DNA from 3 places in the Streptomyces sp. NBC_00878 genome. Region 3 is predicted to be linked to each of the others. Evidence: riboswitches for the same ligand, from Rfam matches in the RefSeq annotation. Region 3 holds a riboswitch; each other region holds the start of a gene.

Region 1 (3,266 bases), 2.3 Mb from region 3:
GTCGCCCCCGCAGCCGCCGTGCCGCCGAACTGCTCGGTGATGCTGTGGCTGATCTTCATCGAGCAGAACTTCGGCCCGCACATGGAGCAGAAGTGCGCTGTCTTGGCGGGCTCGGCCGGGAGGGTCTCGTCGTGGAACTCCCGGGCCGTGTCAGGGTCGAGGGCCAGATTGAACTGGTCCTCCCAGCGGAACTCGAAGCGGGCGTCCGACAACGCGTCGTCCCACTCCTGTGCGCCCGGGTGTCCCTTGGCGAGGTCCGCCGCATGGGCCGCGATCTTGTAGGTGATGACGCCCGTCTTGACGTCGTCACGGTTGGGCAGGCCCAAGTGCTCCTTGGGCGTGACGTAGCAGAGCATGGCCGTGCCCCACCAAGCGATCATCGCGGCACCGATGCCGGAAGTGATGTGGTCGTACGCCGGCGCGACGTCCGTCGTCAGCGGGCCGAGCGTATAGAACGGAGCTTCATCACAGATCTCCTGCTGAAGGTCGATGTTCTCCTTGATCTTGTGCATCGGGACATGCCCCGGGCCCTCGATCATGGTCTGTACGTTGAAACGCTTCGCGACCCTCTTGAGTTCCCCGAGCGTCTTCAACTCCGCGAACTGCGCACGGTCGTTGGCGTCCGCGATCGAGCCGGGCCGCAGCCCGTCGCCCAGCGAATACGTGACGTCGTAGGCGGCGAGGATCTCGCACAGCTCCTCGAAGTTCTCGTACAGGAACGACTCCTTGTGGTGCGCCAGGCACCACGCCGCCATGATCGAGCCGCCGCGCGAGACGATGCCGGTCTTGCGGTTCGCGGTCAGCGGGACGAACGGCAGACGCACACCCGCGTGGACGGTCATGTAGTCCACGCCCTGCTCGGCCTGCTCGACGACCGTGTCCTTGTAGATCTCCCAGGTCAGCTCTTCGGCCCGGCCGTCGACCTTCTCCAGCGCCTGGTAGAGCGGGACCGTGCCGATGGGGACGGGGGAGTTCCGCAGCACCCACTCCCGGGTGGTGTGGATGTTGCGGCCGGTGGACAGGTCCATGACCGTGTCGGCGCCCCAACGGGTCGCCCACGTCATCTTCTCGACCTCCTCCTCGATGGAGGAGGTGACCGCGGAGTTGCCGATGTTGGCGTTGACCTTCACCAGGAACCGCTTGCCGATGATCATCGGCTCGATCTCCGGGTGATTGACGTTGGCCGGCAGCACGGCCCGGCCCGCGGCGATCTCCTCGCGGACAACCTCGGGAGAAACGTTCTCCCGGACAGCCACGAACTCCATCTCCTGCGTGACCTCACCCCGCCGGGCGTACGCGAGTTGCGTCACCGCCTGTCCGTCACGGCTGCGCCGGGGCTGGCGCGGGCGCCCCGGGAAGACCGCGTCGAGGTTGCGCAGTCCGCCGCGCGGCGAGGTGTGCTTGATCCCGTCGTCCTCGGGGCGGACGGGACGGCCCGCGTACTCCTCGGTGTCACCGCGGGCGATGATCCAGTTGCCGCGGAGGGGTGCGAGACCCCTGCGTACGTCGGTGTCGACGGTCGGATCGGTGTACGGGCCGGAGGTGTCGTACAGCGCGACCGACTGCCCGTTGGTGAGGTGCACCTGCCGGACCGGCACCCGCAGGTCGGGGCGCGAACCCTCGACATACCCCTTGTGCCAACCGATGGACTTCCCGGCCTCGCCGTTCTGAGACGGGGAACTCCCGGACAGGGTTCCGTTCGCCTCGCTGAAGGCAGGCATGCGTACGTCCTTGTTGGTCATGAGACCTACTCCCTACGCCGGCATTACCCGGTAACAGGTTCGGCGGTCGGCGCAGCGATTTCCGTCCGGCGATGTTCCACGTGAAACATCGCGTCTACGGAGGTCAGCGCCCTCTCAGCCCGGTGCTCCGAGCTCCCGCGTGTGCAAAGGTGCCTCCACGCTAGCGTCAGATGTGGCGCGGTGAACAGTGGGCCCGGGCTGTTCTTGCGATGATCGGTCGGTGACCACGACGCAGCAGCCCCCGCTCCCGCCGCCCGAACCGCCCCACGGACACGGCCACGACGGCCATGGGCATGGCGGCGAACCCGGGCACGGACCCCACGGCCTCGGACCGGGCGGCGGAGGCGGCCGTCCGGGCGGTGGCAACGGTGACGCGCCGGGCGGCGGCGGGCACGGCCACTCGCACAGTCATGGACCCGCAGCGCCCGTCTCGATGCACCTGCGCAAGGTCATCGCGGCCGTGCTGATCCCCTTCGCGGCTGCGGTCGTCGTCGGCCTCGTGGTGCTCTGGCCCGGTGGCGCACCGGGGCACGAGCGCACCGGTGTCGGCTTCGACCGGCAGACCCAGCAGGCCACGGTGACCAAAGTCGACGCGGTCGACTGCAAGTCGGTGAACGCCTCGGGAGGGACGCCGACCGGCGACACCTCGACCGCCGAGGGCTCGTCGGCGCAGCAACAGGCGTCCGGCACCTGCAAGAAGGCGACGGTCCGGGTCGACACCGGCAAGGACAAGGGCCGTACCTTCACGGAGATCGTCCAGCCGGATTCCTCGCGGCAGTTGAGTCAGGGCCAGGAGGTGATCGTCGCGTACGCGCCGGACGCCCCCAAGGAGCTCCAGTACGCGGTCACCGACGTGAACCGCAAGCTCCCGATGGCGTTGCTCGCCGGCATCTTCGCCCTCGCCGTGGTCGTGGTGGGCCGGATGCGTGGCGTCATGGCGCTGATCGCGCTGGCCGTCAGCTTCCTCATCCTGACGTTCTTCATCCTGCCCGCGATTCTGCAGGGCTCGAATCCCCTGGTCGTGGCGGTGGTCGGGGCGAGCGCCATCATGCTGATCGCGCTCTATTTGTGCCACGGACTCTCTGCCCGGACCTCGGTGGCGGTGCTGGGCACCCTGCTCTCCCTGCTGCTGATCGGGCTGCTCGGCTCGCTGTTCATCGACTGGGCCGCGCTGACCGGTAACACCGACGACAACACCGGCCTGATCCACGGCCTGTACCCGTCCATCGACATGAGCGGTCTGCTGCTCGCGGGCGTCATCATCGGTTCGCTCGGTGTGCTCGACGACGTGACGGTGACGCAGACGTCGGCGGTCTGGGAGTTGCACGAGGCCAATCCGACGATGGGCCGGCGCGGGCTGTACCGCGCGGGCATCCGCATCGGCCGCGATCACATCGCGTCGGTCGTCAACACGCTCGTCCTCGCCTACGCGGGCGCCGCCCTGCCGTTGCTGCTGCTCTTCTCCATCGCGCAGAGCAGTGTGGGGACGGTGGCCAACAGCGAGTTGGTCGCCGCGGAGATCGT
Region 2 (3,266 bases), 5.1 Mb from region 3:
GCCGACGATGTTCGCGGCGACCGTGCGCGGGCCCTGGAGGGCGTTGTCCCAGTGGTGGACCAGCAGGCGCTCTCCGTAGCGGCCCGACGGGAACGAGGCACAGTCGCCGACCGCGTAGACGTCCGGTACGGAGGTGCGCAGGCGGTCGTCCGCGACGACCTCGCGATGGGCGCCGAGGTCGATCCCGGAGCCGGCCAGCCAGGCCGTGGCGGGCCGGGCCCCGATGCCGACGACGACGGCGTCCGCGGGCAGCCGCGAGCCGTCGTCGAGGACCACCGCACCCGGCTCGACGCGCTGCACGCGCGCGTGGGTGCGCAGCACCGTCCCGCTGTCCGCGTACCAGGCGGCCATGGGAGCGGCCACGTCGTCGGGCAGCGCGCCCGCGAGCGGCCGGTCGGCGGCCTCGACGACGGTCACCGCGCAGCCCGCCTCGCGCGCCGCCGTGGCGAACTCCGCGCCGATCCAGCCCGCGCCCACCACGACGATGTCGTGCTGCCGGGCGAGGACGGGGCGCAGCCGCTCGGCGTCGTCCAGCGTGCGCAGCAGATGGACGCCGGGTACGCCCTCGGCGCCCGGCAGTTGGATCGGTTCCGCTCCCGTGGCGACGACCAGGACGTCGTACGGAACCGGACCGTCGCCGGTGTCGAGCTCGTGCCGCGCGGGGCGTACGCCGGTCACTTCGAGCCCCAGGCGGAGCTCCACGTCGAGGGCCTCGAAGTCGACGTCGAAGGCGGAGCCCTCGGCCTTTCCGAGCAGGACGGCCTTGGACAGCGGGGGCCGGTCGTACGGCTGGTGGGGCTCCGCGCCGATCAGCGTCACGCTTCCGGTGAAGCCCCGTTCCCGCAGGGCGACGGCCGTCTGGACGCCCGCCATGCCCGCACCGACGATCACGGCGCCGCGTCGCGCCGCCGGGCCCTGTCCCTGCGTCCGCCCCTGCGTCTGCTCACTCACCTGATCACCATAGACACTCGCGAAATCGTCGGTCAGGGGGCACGATCAGTGAGCTGTTGCACAGCGTCAGGCGTCGGTGACCTCTTCGACCACACTCGTCCCGCTGCCCTCCTGGGACTCCCACTCCCAGGTCTCCTCCAGGCGTACCCGCCCGTCGGCGAGGTCGACGACCAGGGAGACGCAGTGCCCCGACGACGTGGTGCCGTCCGCCTTCAGCTGGACGTACCGGAAGTCGAGCCGGTCGTCCTCGCGCGTGCCCACCAGGTGGCCGCGTACGACGTCGCCGCCCGCGTACTCGGCCCAGATCTCGCCGTCCTTCTCGTGGTACGCGAAGCGGGTGCACGTCCCCACCTGGCCCGGGGCCTGGTCGGCGACCGGTGAGAGGACGAGGCCGTCGAGCGAGCGGGCCATGCGTGAGGGCTCCCTTACAGGCTGTCGGGGCGAAGGGCTAGGGTGGCCAACGTAAAGCACTCGCGGGAGTCCGGACGCACCGGGCTGAGAGGGAGGCTGGGACGGCCTCCGACCGTACGAACCTGATCCGGGTCATGCCGGCGAAGGGAGGGGCTGGACGCCCATGTCGCGTACACCGGAGACACCCGACGCATCCGATACGCCCGTTGCATCGCGCACCTCACCCGAGGCATCGCGTACCTCGGACGTCCTGGTCGTCGGGGGCGGCATCATCGGCCTCGTCACGGCCTGGCGGGCCGCGCAGCGCGGGTTCACGACCGCGCTCGTGGATCCCGAACCCGGCGGCGGCGCCGCGCAGGTCGCGGCCGGGATGCTGGCCGCCGTCACCGAACTCCACTACGGCGAGCAGACGCTGCTCGGCCTCAATCTGGCCTCGGCGCGCCGCTATCCGGCCTTCGCGGCCGAGCTGACCGAGGCGACCGGCCAGGACATCGGATACCGGCAGTGCGGCGCGCTGGCCGTCGCGCTCGACGCCGACGACCGTGCCCATCTGCGCGAAGTGCACGCCCTGCAACGCCGGTCGGGCCTGGAGTCGGAGTGGCTCAGCGGCCGTGAGTGCCGGCGTCTGGAGCCGATGCTCGCGCCGGGCGTGCGCGGCGGACTGCGGGTCGACAGCGACCACCAGGTCGATCCGCGGCGGCTCGCCGCGGCCCTGGTCACGGCCTGCGAGCGGGCCGGGGTGACCTTCCACTGGACGTGGGCCGACCGCCTGACCGTCGTACGGGACCGGGCCGTCGGCGTCGTGACGACGGACGGCACCGCGCTTTCGGCGGGCCAGGTCGTCCTCGCCGCGGGCAGTCTCAGCGGACGCCTCGCGGGCGTCCCCGGCGACGTGCTGCCACCGGTGCGCCCCGTGAAGGGACAGGTGCTGCGGCTGGCGATCCCGAAGCGGTACGCGCCCTTCCTGAGCCGCAGCGTGCGTGCCGTCGTCCGCGGCAGCCACATCTACCTGGTGCCGCGGGAGAGCGGCGAACTGGTCGTCGGCGCGACCAGCGAGGAGCTGGGCTGGGACACCACGGTGACCGCGGGCGGCGTGTACGAGCTGCTGCGGGACGCCCACGAACTCGTCCCCGGCATCACCGAACTGCCGCTCACCGAGACGCGGGCCGGACTGCGCCCGGGCTCCCCCGACAACGCGCCTCTGCTCGGCCCGACCGAGCTCCCGGGGCTGCTCCTTGCGACCGGCCACTTCCGCAACGGTGTGCTGCTCACGCCCGTCACCGGGGACGCCATGGCGCACGCCCTGACCACCGGTGAACTCCCGGACGAGGCCCGCCCGTTCACGCCCAGGCGGTTCGGCACCGCCGCGCTCTCGGAGCAGCCCGCATGAGCGTCGGAGCAGCGCGTACGAGCATGAGCGTCTTCGTCAACGGGGAGCGGCGGCAGCTGGCCGCGGACACCGCCCTCGACACCCTCGTCGCCGCGCTCACGGCGGCCCCCTCCGGTGTCGCCGCCGCCCTCAACGAAACCGTCGTCCCGCGCGCGCAGTGGTCGAAGACCCTCCTCTCCGAGGGAGACCGCGTCGAAGTCCTCACCGCCGTCCAAGGAGGCTGACCCATGGCCGACGACCCCTTCGTCCTCGGCGGTACGTCCTTCACGTCCCGTCTGATCATGGGTACCGGCGGCGCGCCCAGCCTCGACGTCCTGGAGCGCTCGCTCGTCGCGTCCGGCACCGAGCTGACGACGGTCGCGATGCGCCGCGTGAGCCCGAAGGCGCACGGCTCGGTGCTGTCCGTGCTCGACCGGCTGGGCATCCGCGTGCTGCCGAACACCGCGGGCTGTTTCACCGCCGGGGAGGCCGTTCTGACGGCCCGTCTCGCGCGTGAGGCGCTCGGTACGGACCT
Region 3 (3,266 bases):
CCTGCCACGTCGTGAACCACAGCACATGCCGGATGTCCGACTGCGCGAGCACCTCCCCGATGCGCCCGAACCGCCAGACCCCGTCGACCTTGAGCCCGCGGGCCGTGATCGCCGCGACCGGGTAGGCGAAGAAGAGCCCGAAGAACGCGACGGGCACGGCCATGAGACCGAGCCGGGCCGCGCTCCCCGTATGCGGGCGCGTGCGAGGGCGCGTACGGGGGCGTGGCCGTCGGCGCGCGGGCGGCTCCGCCTCGGCGCGACGCTCTACTTCAGTACGAGCGAGGTCCATGACTTGACCCACTCGTCACGGTTGTCGGCGATCTTGGCGGGGTCGAGGGTCTCGGGGTTCTGGGCGGCCGGGCCGAACTTCGTGAACTCGGCGGGGACCTTCGCACCCTCGACGACGGGATACACGAACATGTTCAGCGGCATGTCCTCCTGGAACGCCTTGCCGACCAGGAAGTCGATGAACGCCTTGCCGCCCTCGGTGTTCTTGGCGTTGCTGAGCAGGCCCGCGTACTCGACCTGGCGGAAGCAGGTGCCGTCCGCGACACCGGTCGGCGCGGTCTTCGGGATCGGGTCGGCGTAGATGACCTCGGCGGGCGGGGACGAGGCGTACGAGACGACGAGCGGCCGGTCGCCCTTGGCCTTCTTGCCACCGGCGGACCCGGAGAACTCCACGTTGTAGGCCTGCTCCCAGCCGTCGACGACCTTCACGCCGTTGGCCTTGAGCTTCTTCCAATACCCCTGCCAACCGTCGTCGCCATACTTCGCGGCGGTCCCGAGCAGGAAGCCGAGACCGGGCGAGGACGTCGAGGCGTTCTCGGTGACGAGCAGGTTCTTGTACGCGGGCTTGATCAGATCGTCGAAGGACGTCGGCGGGGCCAGCTTGTGCTCGCTGAAGTAGGCCTTGTCGTAGTTGACGCAGATGTCACCGGAGTCGATGGGCGTGACCCGGTGCTTGTCCTGGTCGACCCGGTACTCGGCCTTGATGCCACCGGCGCCCTTGGCCTCGTACGACTGGAACAGCCCGTTGTCGAGCGCCCGCGAGAGCAGCGTGTTGTCGACGCCGAAGAAGACGTCGCCCTGCGGGTTGTCCTTGGTGAGGATGGCCTTGTTGACGGCCGTCCCGGCGTCGCCGTCCTTCAGAACCCTGACCTTGTACCCGGACTCCTTCTCGAACGTCTTCAGTACGTCCTTGGTGTAGGCGAAGGAGTCATGGCTGACGAGGGTGACGGTCTTGGATCCGGAGCCCTCGTCGCCGGAGTCGGACGACCCGCACGCGGCGAGCGTGACAAGGCCGAGCCCCACGGCCACGGCCGTGAACTTCCTGGTGGTGCTCACTGAATTCCTCCTGGGGGTGACCAGGAAGAGACGCGGCCCTGCCCGGGACCTCGGTCGGTTCCCGGGCAGGGCGCAACAGCTTGAGTAGTGACCGAACTTCCTACCCAGAATGACCTGGGCAAGGTTCAGAGGGTCTGCGGGCTGTCCCGCACTCTCAGCGCTGTGGCGCTCCCCTGTCGGAATATGAAGATTTGACTGGCGATGTGCTTACGGAGGCCAGACTACCTCCCGGCCACCGGCCGAAACCCACCGCTCGGGACTACCGCTCGGTACCCACCGCTCGGCGCCTACCGCTCGGTCGCCGCGAGCTGCCCGCAGGCTCCGTCGATCTCCTGGCCACGGGTGTCCCGGACGGTGACGGGCACTCCATGGGCGGCGATCGCCTCGACGAACGCCTTCTCGTCCTCGGGCCGCGAGGCCGTCCACTTGGAGCCGGGTGTCGGGTTCAGCGGAATCAGGTTCACATGCACGGGCTTGCCCTTGAGCATCCGCCCGAGCCGGTCGCCGCGCCACGCCTGGTCATTGATGTCGCGGATGAGCGCGTACTCGATGGAGAGCCGGCGCCCGGACCTGGCCGCGTACTCCCAGCCGGCGTCCAGCACTTCCCGTACCTTCCACCGCGTGTTGACCGGGACGAGGGTGTCGCGCAGTTCGTCGTCCGGTGCGTGCAGGGAGATGGCGAGTCGGCACTTGAAGCCCTCGTCGGCGAACCGGTGGATGGCGGGGACGAGGCCCACCGTGGAGACGGTGATCCCTCGCTGCGACAGCCCGAGCCCGTCCGGCTCCGGGTCGGTGAGGGCCCGGATGGACTGCACGACCCGCTTGTAGTTGGCCAGCGGCTCGCCCATCCCCATGAAGACGATGTTGCTGAGCCGCGCGGGCCCACCGGGAATCTCCCCGTCCCGCAGCGCCCGCATCCCGTCCACGATCTGGTGCACGATCTCACCGGTGGAGAGATTCCGGTCGAGGCCGGCCTGTCCGGTCGCGCAGAACGGGCAGTTCATCCCGCAGCCCGCCTGCGAGCTGATGCACATGGTGACCCGGTCCGGGTAGCGCATCAGCACAGACTCGACGAGCGTGCCGTCGAAGAGCCGCCAGAGGGTCTTGCGGGTGGTGTCCTCGTCGGTGGAGAGATGCCGCACGACCGTCATCAGCTCGGGCAGCAGCGCCTCCTGGAGCTTGGCGCGCGACCCCGCGGGGATGTCGGTCCACTGCTCCGGATCGTGCGCGTACCGCGCGAAGTAGTGCTGCGAGAGCTGCTTGGCGCGAAACGGTTTCTCACCGATCGCGGCAACGGCCTCTTTCCGCTCGGCGGGCGTGAGATCGGCAAGGTGCCGCGGCGGCTTCTTGGCTCCGCGCGGGGCGACGAAAGTGAGTTCTCCGGGCTTAGGCATGGCCGTACCAGTGTCGCAGACGTACGAAGAGGGGCTCGCCACCCTGTGGACAACGAGCCCCTCGTGCACATCTCTGCAGGTCAGCCAGCCAGGCCTTCGGCGGACAGTCTCAGCCCGACCCGACGAAGATCACCATCAGCAGCCATACCACCGGAGCCGTAGGCAGCAAGGAGTCCAGGCGGTCCATGATCCCGCCGTGTCCCGGCAGCAAGGTGCCCATGTCCTTGATGCCCAGGTCCCGCTTGATCATCGACTCGCCGAGGTCGCCGAGGGTGGCGCTGGCCGCGACCGCGAGGCCGAGGAGCAGGCCCTGCCACCAGGTGCCGTCGTCGACGAGGAACTGCATGCACACCGCGCCCGCCGCCATGGCGAAGGCGACCGCGCCGAGCAGGCCCTCGCGGGTCTTGCCGGGGCTGATGCGCGGGGCGAGCTTGTGCCTGCCGAAGCGCCAGCCGACCGCGTACGCGCCCGTGTCGCTGACCACGGCCAGCAGCAGGAACGTGAGGACCCGCCGCGCACCGTCGTCCG

What was found. Region 3 has a riboswitch for thiamine pyrophosphate ahead of OHA11_RS12195 (thiamine ABC transporter substrate binding subunit). Riboswitches for the same ligand answer to the same signal wherever they lie in the genome.
Region 1: it holds a riboswitch for thiamine pyrophosphate, as region 3 does, so the genes downstream of both, thiC (phosphomethylpyrimidine synthase ThiC) here and OHA11_RS12195 (thiamine ABC transporter substrate binding subunit) in region 3, are expected to answer to the same signal.
Region 2: it holds a riboswitch for thiamine pyrophosphate, as region 3 does, so the genes downstream of both, thiO (glycine oxidase ThiO) here and OHA11_RS12195 (thiamine ABC transporter substrate binding subunit) in region 3, are expected to answer to the same signal.

Annotation. Positions count from the first base shown of each region.
Region 1 is NZ_JAPEOK010000001.1:5,318,854-5,322,119, forward strand. Features, by position in the region: gene thiC (phosphomethylpyrimidine synthase ThiC) at 1-1,742, opposite strand, end outside; TPP riboswitch at 1,735-1,891, opposite strand; gene OHA11_RS22830 (YibE/F family protein) at 1,963-3,266, shown strand, end outside.
Region 2 is NZ_JAPEOK010000001.1:8,042,271-8,045,536, reverse strand. Features, by position in the region: gene OHA11_RS34885 (NAD(P)/FAD-dependent oxidoreductase) at 1-873, opposite strand, end outside; gene OHA11_RS34880 (hypothetical protein) at 1,018-1,362, opposite strand; TPP riboswitch at 1,415-1,528, shown strand; gene thiO (glycine oxidase ThiO) at 1,526-2,752, shown strand; gene thiS (sulfur carrier protein ThiS) at 2,776-2,976, shown strand; gene OHA11_RS34865 (thiazole synthase) at 2,980-3,266, shown strand, end outside.
Region 3 is NZ_JAPEOK010000001.1:2,984,235-2,987,500, forward strand. Features, by position in the region: gene OHA11_RS12190 (iron ABC transporter permease) at 1-163, opposite strand, end outside; gene OHA11_RS12195 (thiamine ABC transporter substrate binding subunit) at 265-1,344, opposite strand; TPP riboswitch at 1,424-1,529, opposite strand; gene rlmN (23S rRNA (adenine(2503)-C(2))-methyltransferase RlmN) at 1,632-2,738, opposite strand; gene OHA11_RS12205 (phosphatidate cytidylyltransferase) at 2,848-3,266, opposite strand, start outside.